DNA from 3 places in the Kocuria rhizophila DC2201 genome. Region 3 is predicted to be linked to each of the others. Evidence: riboswitches for the same ligand, from Rfam matches in the RefSeq annotation. Region 3 holds a riboswitch; each other region holds the start of a gene.

Region 1 (2,258 bases), 510 kb from region 3:
CCGGGGCGTCTCCGATGTAGGCGGGGCGCCCGACGCTGCCCGGGTCAGGCCGCGGGGCTGCGGCCCCGGTACTCGCGGGCGGCGTCCCGCACGCGCAGGTGCTCCAGGATGGTCAGCGCCGCGTCCGGGCGGTTGAAGGTGTACAGGTGGAAGCCGGCGCAGCCGAGGTCCAGGAGGTCGTCGATCAGGGTCAGCGTGGCGGCGGTGCCCCGGTGCCGCAGCTCGTCCGGGGAACCCGCGGTGAGGAACCGGGTGAGCCGCTCGGGCACGGGCACACCGGTGATCTCCGTCATCCGCTGCAACCGTTTCGGGTTGGTCAGCGGCATCAGGCCGGCCACCACGGGAATGTGGATCCCCTCGGAGCGTGCCCGCTCGAGGAACGCGGCGTAGTCCTCGGGCTCGTACAGCACCTGCGTGATCGCGTAGTCAGCGCCGGCCTCCTGCTTCTCCCACAGGGAGGCCAGGTCCGCCTCGAAGTCGCGGCCGCGCGCGGGGGAGGGGTAGCACGCCACCGACACGGACAGCGGCCGGGTGCCGGGGCGGAAGCCGTCCCCGAAACGACGCCGCTCGACGTCGCGGATGAGCCGCACCAGCTCCGAGGCCCGGCCGATCCCCCCGGGAGGGGTCACCCACTCACCCGCACCCAGGGGCGGGTCCCCGCGCAGTGCGAGGAGGTCCCGCACGCCGTCGTCCAGCAGATGCTCCACGGAGCGCTCCAGTCCGGCGCGGTCCGTGCCGCCGCACGTGAAGTGCGCCATCACGGGCGTGCGGGTGGTCCGGCGCAGGTGCCGCAGGGCCTCGCGGGAGACACCGCGCCCGCCCGAGTGTCCGTGCGTGACCGAGAAGAAGTCTGGTCCGGCCTGGGCCATGGCGTCGATGCTGCGCCACACGGTGTCCGGGTCCGTGGTGGGGCGCGGGGGGAACACCTCGAACGAGACGAGCGTGGAACGGCGGGGCCGGCGCACCAGCCAGGACGTGCCCGAGGGCGCGGCGCCCGCCGCGGTGAGGTCCTGGTGGACGGCGGTCAGGGGTGCGGACATATGAGAAAACCTCCGGCGGTAGGACGCCGGAGGTCGATTTCCGTGCGCCGTACTTGCCAGCCACGCGGTTGCGTGACGGCCGGATCGTCATCTGGGGCACCCCACTACAGCAGGAGGGTTGCCGCCCGGTTAGCCAGAGCTTTGCACCGGGACTCATGATCCTTTGTTGGCTGCGACAGTAGCACGGGCGGGGAGAGTGTCAAAAGGAGGCCGTGCGGCGTCGTGGGTCGGGGCGGGGGATCAGCGCGGGAGGGCGCCGCGGGTGCTGCCGGTGTGGTGCGGGTCCCGCGTGAAGCCGAGTACGATCCGCTCGGTGTCCAACAGGTCGGAGGAGTCCTCCGGGCCCGGGCACTGGTCCTCGTGGAAGAGCCGCACGAGGGACACGGTCACCGCGCACAGCGTGAACGAACCGGTGGTGACGGCCAGGAAGAACGGGGCATAGGGCGCGTGCACGGACCAGTCCGTGAACAGGAAGGACGCGGTGTAGACGCACGCGGTGAACACGCCGAGCACGGCGGAAAGCTGGTAGAGGCCGTTCTCCAGTCGGTGGTGACGCAGCAGCGGTGTCATGGATCCCTTGCGGTGCAGACGGTGCGGACGGTGTGCCGCGACGACTCGGGGTGACTCCGGAGGACATGAACGAGAACGAGAATGCGCGGGCCGGCAGTGCGCTCATCCTAGCAACCCGGGGTGTCGTCGCACGTGGGGCCGGTGTGGGCCGTTCTGGGGGCGGGGTTGGGCGCGCAACACGTTTTCATGTCTTCGAATGCACTTGGCCGGAGGCGATCCAGCTGTGAGACTCGTCACCATGACGACCTCCCGCGCCCTGCGCTGCCTGTCCGTGGCCACCCTCGTGCTCGCCCTGGGGGCGTGCGGGGCGCCGTCGGGAGGGGACGGTTCTTCTGGGGCCTCGTCCGCCGCGCCGTCGGGGGCCGGGGTCACGAGCGGGGCGACGCCGGGTCGCTCGGGCGACGCCGCGGCGTCGCCGTCCGCCACGAGTGTGCGGCCCAGCCCCTCGCCGGAGGCGGCGCAGGCCGCCGAGCTGACCCAGAGCTTCACCACGCCGGACGGGAGCATCGGGTTCCGCTACCCGCAGGGATGGACGGTGGGCGCACCGGACGCCTCGACGCCCGAGACCAGGGCGTGGCTCCTCAAGGACGCCGAGGGCGCCACCGTACTCATGCTGGCCATCCGGCCGGACGGGCAGATCGCGAGCCC
Region 2 (2,258 bases), 1.1 Mb from region 3:
CCTTGCCCTCGGGCAGCTGGTGGTCCGTCCACACCTTCCACTCGTGGCCGTGGCGCGGGCTGGACGCCTCGAAGCTGTAGCCCTGCGCGCGGATGGTGAGCATGAGGTCCACGAGGTACTTGAACTCGAGGTCGGTGGTGTGCGGGCCGTGCCACGAACCCCAGCACAGGTGGAAGCGGATCTGCTCCTCGGGCAGGTCGCGCAGCGCGTAGTTCAGGGCGTCCACGCGCAGCTGGGTGAAGGCCAGGTAGTCCTCCACTGTGGGCTCGGGGTTGATCTGGTCCCAGGACTCGGCGATCGAGGGGTCGTCGATCTGCACGATCAACCCGGCGTCCGTGATGGCCTTGTACTCCTCGCGCATCGCGTCCGCGCACGCGTAGACCAGTTCCTCGTCGCTCGCGTAGTACTCGTTCTTCACGCGCGCGCACGAGCCGGGGGACAGCGCTGCCACGAACCCCTGCGTGGCCCCGGTCTCGGCCATGGCCTCCTTGATCCGGCGGATGTCACCGGCCACGGCTTCCTGACCCGTGTAGGTCAGCGGGCCCGTGATCTTCGGCTGGGACACGCTTGCGCGGTGGGCCAGGACCCCGGCCGTGGGATCCTCGTAGGCCTCCCGGAACTTGGAGCGGTCGCGGCGGTCCGGGAAGCTCGTGAGCACGATGTTGCCCGGCGACGAGCGCAGCGTCTCCGCCGTCTGCCAGCGGTCCTCGTCCGTGGGGGTCAGCCCGCCCAGGCGGTGGAACGAGTAGTTCCACCAGGCCCCGTAATCCACGGCGCCGGACGTGGTGTGGCCGTACTCGCCGTCATTGACGATGTCCAGGCCGATCTCCCGCTGCTTGCGCACGACGTCGATCACCCCGGCGTCCAGCGCCTCACCCAACTGCGCCAGGTCGATCTCCCCGGCCTGGAAGCGGTTGTTGGCCTCGAGCAACTGCGGCGTGCGGGGGAGGGACCCCACGTGGGTGGTCTGGATGCGATCGGTGTTCAAGGGCATGGCTGTGCTGATCCTTTCCATCGGTTCTGGCATTAGCACCGGGTGTGACCCGGTTGCTGCGGCGTGATCGAGCCAGATCTCTGAGCCGCTCTGGATGGGCACCCGTCACCGGGTGTCCGCCCATCCAACCTCACGCACGGGTGGTCGGGCGAATCACGGGCCTGCGTACCCTGGAGTGACCCGGGCCACCGTCCGGGAACCAGGCCGCCGTCCCCGAGGAGTCCGCGCATGACCGAACAGTCTCTGCAGGAGAAGAAGGCACTCGTCACCGGAGGTGCCAGCGGCATCGGTGCGGCGGCCGTCCGGGCGCTCGCCGCGCGCGGTGCGCACGTGGTGGTCGCGGACATCGACCACGACGCCGCCGCGCGTCTCGCGGACGAGGTGGGCGGTGAAGCCTGGGCTGTGGACCTCACGGACACCGCCGCGCTGGCGCGGCTGCGCCTGGACGTGGACGTGCTGGTCAACAACGCGGGCATCCAGAAGGTCTCGCCCCTCCAGGACGTGGAGCCCGCGGACCTGCACAGGATCCTCACGCTCATGCTGGAGTCCCCGTTCCTGCTGATCCGCGCGGCCCTGCCGCACATGTACGAGCAGGGCTGGGGCCGGATCGTCAACGTGTCCTCGGTGCACGGGCTGCGGGCCTCGCCGTACAAGGCCGCGTACGTGGCCGCCAAGCACGGCCTGGAGGGGCTGTCCAAGGCGGTGGCCCTGGAGGGCGCGCCGCACGGCGTCACGAGCAACTGCGTGAACCCCAGCTACGTGCGCACCCCGCTGGTGGACAAGCAGATCAAGGACCAGGCGGCCACGCACGGCATCCCGGAGGAGCAGGTGGTCGAGAAGATCATGCTCACCGAGTCGGCCATCAAGCGCCTCGTGGAGCCCGAGGAGGTCGCGGAGCTGATCGCGTTCCTCGCGGGCCCGTCCGCCGGGATGGTCACGGGCTCCTCCTACGCCATGGACGGCGGCTGGACCGCCTCCTGAGACGACGCCGCCCGCGCGCCTGCCGTGCCACGCTTTCGGCAGCCGGGACGCGGACCGTCTACGCTGAGATGCGGATCACATGTGCAGGCAACGCGAAAGGGTGGGCATGTCCAAGGTCAGAGAGGACGTCGCCGGGCTGCTGGCGGAGACCCTGCGGGACGGGATGACGCTCGCGGTGGGCGGTTTCGGACTCTCCGGGATCCCGCGGGACCTCATCGAGGCGGTGCGGGACAGCGGGGTCACGGACCTCACGGTGGTCTCCAACAACATGGGCGTGGACGGC
Region 3 (2,258 bases):
GGAACCACGTGGTGGACCGTCCCGCTGCTGCTTCTCACCGCCCTGCGCCATGCACTGGTGGAGGAGGTCATCGTGGTGGGGTTCCTCGCGGACCGGATGCGCCGGCTGGGGCGTTCGTGGTGGACGGTGGCGGTGGTGTCGTCGGTGCTGCGGGCGAGCTACCACCTGTACCAGGGCATCGGCCCGGCGCTCGGCAACCTGGTGATGGGGCTCGTGTTCGTGTGGCTCTACCGCCGCGGTGGGCGGCTCGCCCCGCTGCTGCTCGCCCACTTCCTGCTGGACGCCGTGGGGTTCCTGGTGCCTCAGCTCCTGGGCGGCTGAGCGCCACCGCGGGTACCAACCCGTTTGCTGGCGGGAACCGCGACCACGGGTGAACCGTGGGGCGCGCGGGAGACGCACCGGCCCGCGGGACCGTGCGAGCGGCGTCGTCGTGCCCGGAGGGTGCGGTGGGCGGGATCAGATGGTGACGGGCCCGTCCGGCGTGTCGAAGGAGACGGCCATGAGACCCGGGGTGCCGTTCGGGGCGCTCCAGGTGACGTCCAGCGAGTGCAGGACGTCCTCCACCGGCCCGCCCAGCCAGTCCGTGACGCGCTCCGGGGATCCGGCGATCTCCATGCCCGTGAGGCGCACGTCCGTGATCCGCGCCCGGGAGGGGTGCATCTCGTCCTCGGAGTCGAAGTGGATCATGAACGGCAGCTGCGGGTCCGAGATCAGGCCCTTGACGCCGATCTGGTGCCACTGCAGCTGACGGCCGTCCGGGAAGATGCGCCCGCCCGGCACGGCGGGGCGCCCCAGCTTCTGCTCGAACGGTGCGAGGTCCGGGACCTCCACGACCCACCCGAGCCAGCCGCCACCGGCCTCCGAGCGGGCACGCACGGCCTGGCCGAACGGCGCCTTGTCCGCGGCGGGGTGCTCCAGGACGGTCACGACCTCCACGTACTGGTGGTCGGTCAGCGGCAGGATCATGTTCCGGGTGCCGAAGCGGGGATGGACCCCGCCCTTCACCGGCTCGATCCCCAACCGGTCCGCGATGCGTTCGGTGGTGGCCTCCAGGCCGTCCGGCTGTGCTGCGAAGGAAACGTGGTCCAGCTTCATGCTGTCATCGTGGCACCCGTCACACGGGCCTCCAAATCGGTGGGTGCAACACTGCGGACACCGGACTTGACGTGGCAGCGGCCGGGTTCCCAGACTGGAGGTCTAGGTCACGAGAGTCAGCGTCAAGCCCCAGCTTGCTGACCGGCAACCCTCCCACCGCGGCGGGGTGCCCTGGGTGAAGACCTGGCCGGGACGTCGTCCGACGCCCACGGCAAGCGCGGGCCACCGGTCGCCCGTTCGTGCGGGCACCGTGCGGACGGTCGCCTGGCCCCTGATCCTTCCGAGAAGGCGAATGGCCATGAGCACAGCACCCACCCCCGACAACCCCCAGGACTGGGCGTTCGAGACCCGCCAGATCCACGCGGGCCAGAACCCTGACCCCGTGACGGGTTCGCGGGCGCTGCCCATCCACCAGACCTCGTCCTTCGTGTTCCCTGATGCGGACACGGCCGCCGCGCGGTTCGCGCTGCAGGACATGGGCCCCATCTACTCCCGCCTGACCAACCCCACCACGGAGGTGGTGGAGAAGCGCATCGCCTCCCTGGAGGGCGGCGTCGGCGCGCTGATGGTCTCCTCCGGGCAGGCCGCGGCCACGCTCGCGGTGCTCAACCTGGGCGGGGCGGGAACCCACGTGGTGGCCAGCCCGTCCCTCTACGGCGGCTCCTACAACCTGCTCAAGCACACGCTGCCGCGGTTGGGCGTGGAGACCACGTTCGTGGCGGACCCGGACGACCCCCAGCAGTGGCGTGACGCCGTGCGGCCCACCACCGTGGCGTTCTTCGGGGAGATGATCCCCAACCCTCGCAACGACGTCCTGGACGTGGAGACCGTTGCCGGGATCGCCCACGAGGCCGGGGTGCCGCTGATCGTGGACAACACCGTGGCCACCCCGTACCTGGTGCGGCCCGTCGAGTGGGGTGCGGACATCGTGCTGCACTCGGGCACCAAGTTCCTGGGCGGGCACGGCACCGCGATCGGCGGGTTCATCGTGGACGCCGGGCGCTTCGACTACGGCGCGGACCCGGAGCGCTTCCCCGGCTTCAACCAGCCGGACCCCACGTACAACGGCCTGGTGTACGCGCGGGATCTGGGGGAGGGCGGAGCCTTCGGCGTCAACCTGTCCTACGTGCTCAAGGCCCGTGTGCAGCTGCTGCGTGACCTGG

Evidence for each region. A riboswitch is a leader RNA that binds a small molecule or an ion and turns the genes downstream of it on or off. The one in region 3 is predicted to bind S-adenosylmethionine.
Region 1: linked by a shared signal. The riboswitch ahead of KRH_RS10335 (methylenetetrahydrofolate reductase) and the one ahead of KRH_RS08180 (bifunctional o-acetylhomoserine/o-acetylserine sulfhydrylase) in region 3 are both predicted to bind S-adenosylmethionine.
Region 2: linked by a shared signal. The riboswitch ahead of KRH_RS01125 (cobalamin-independent methionine synthase II family protein) and the one ahead of KRH_RS08180 (bifunctional o-acetylhomoserine/o-acetylserine sulfhydrylase) in region 3 are both predicted to bind S-adenosylmethionine.

Annotation. Positions count from the first base shown of each region.
Region 1 is NC_010617.1:2,395,285-2,397,542, reverse strand. It holds gene KRH_RS10335 (methylenetetrahydrofolate reductase) at 45-1,040, opposite strand; SAM riboswitch class IV at 1,085-1,201, opposite strand; gene KRH_RS10330 (hypothetical protein) at 1,281-1,610, opposite strand; gene KRH_RS10325 (hypothetical protein) at 1,849-2,258, shown strand, end outside.
Region 2 is NC_010617.1:257,325-259,582, forward strand. It holds gene KRH_RS01125 (cobalamin-independent methionine synthase II family protein) at 1-994, opposite strand, end outside; SAM riboswitch class I at 1,009-1,095, opposite strand; gene KRH_RS01130 (3-hydroxybutyrate dehydrogenase) at 1,223-1,975, shown strand; gene KRH_RS01135 (CoA transferase subunit A) at 2,082-2,258, shown strand, end outside.
Region 3 is NC_010617.1:1,880,715-1,882,972, reverse strand. It holds gene KRH_RS08190 (CPBP family intramembrane glutamic endopeptidase) at 1-321, shown strand, start outside; gene KRH_RS08185 (VOC family protein) at 457-1,095, opposite strand; SAM riboswitch class IV at 1,201-1,319, shown strand; gene KRH_RS08180 (bifunctional o-acetylhomoserine/o-acetylserine sulfhydrylase) at 1,394-2,258, shown strand, end outside.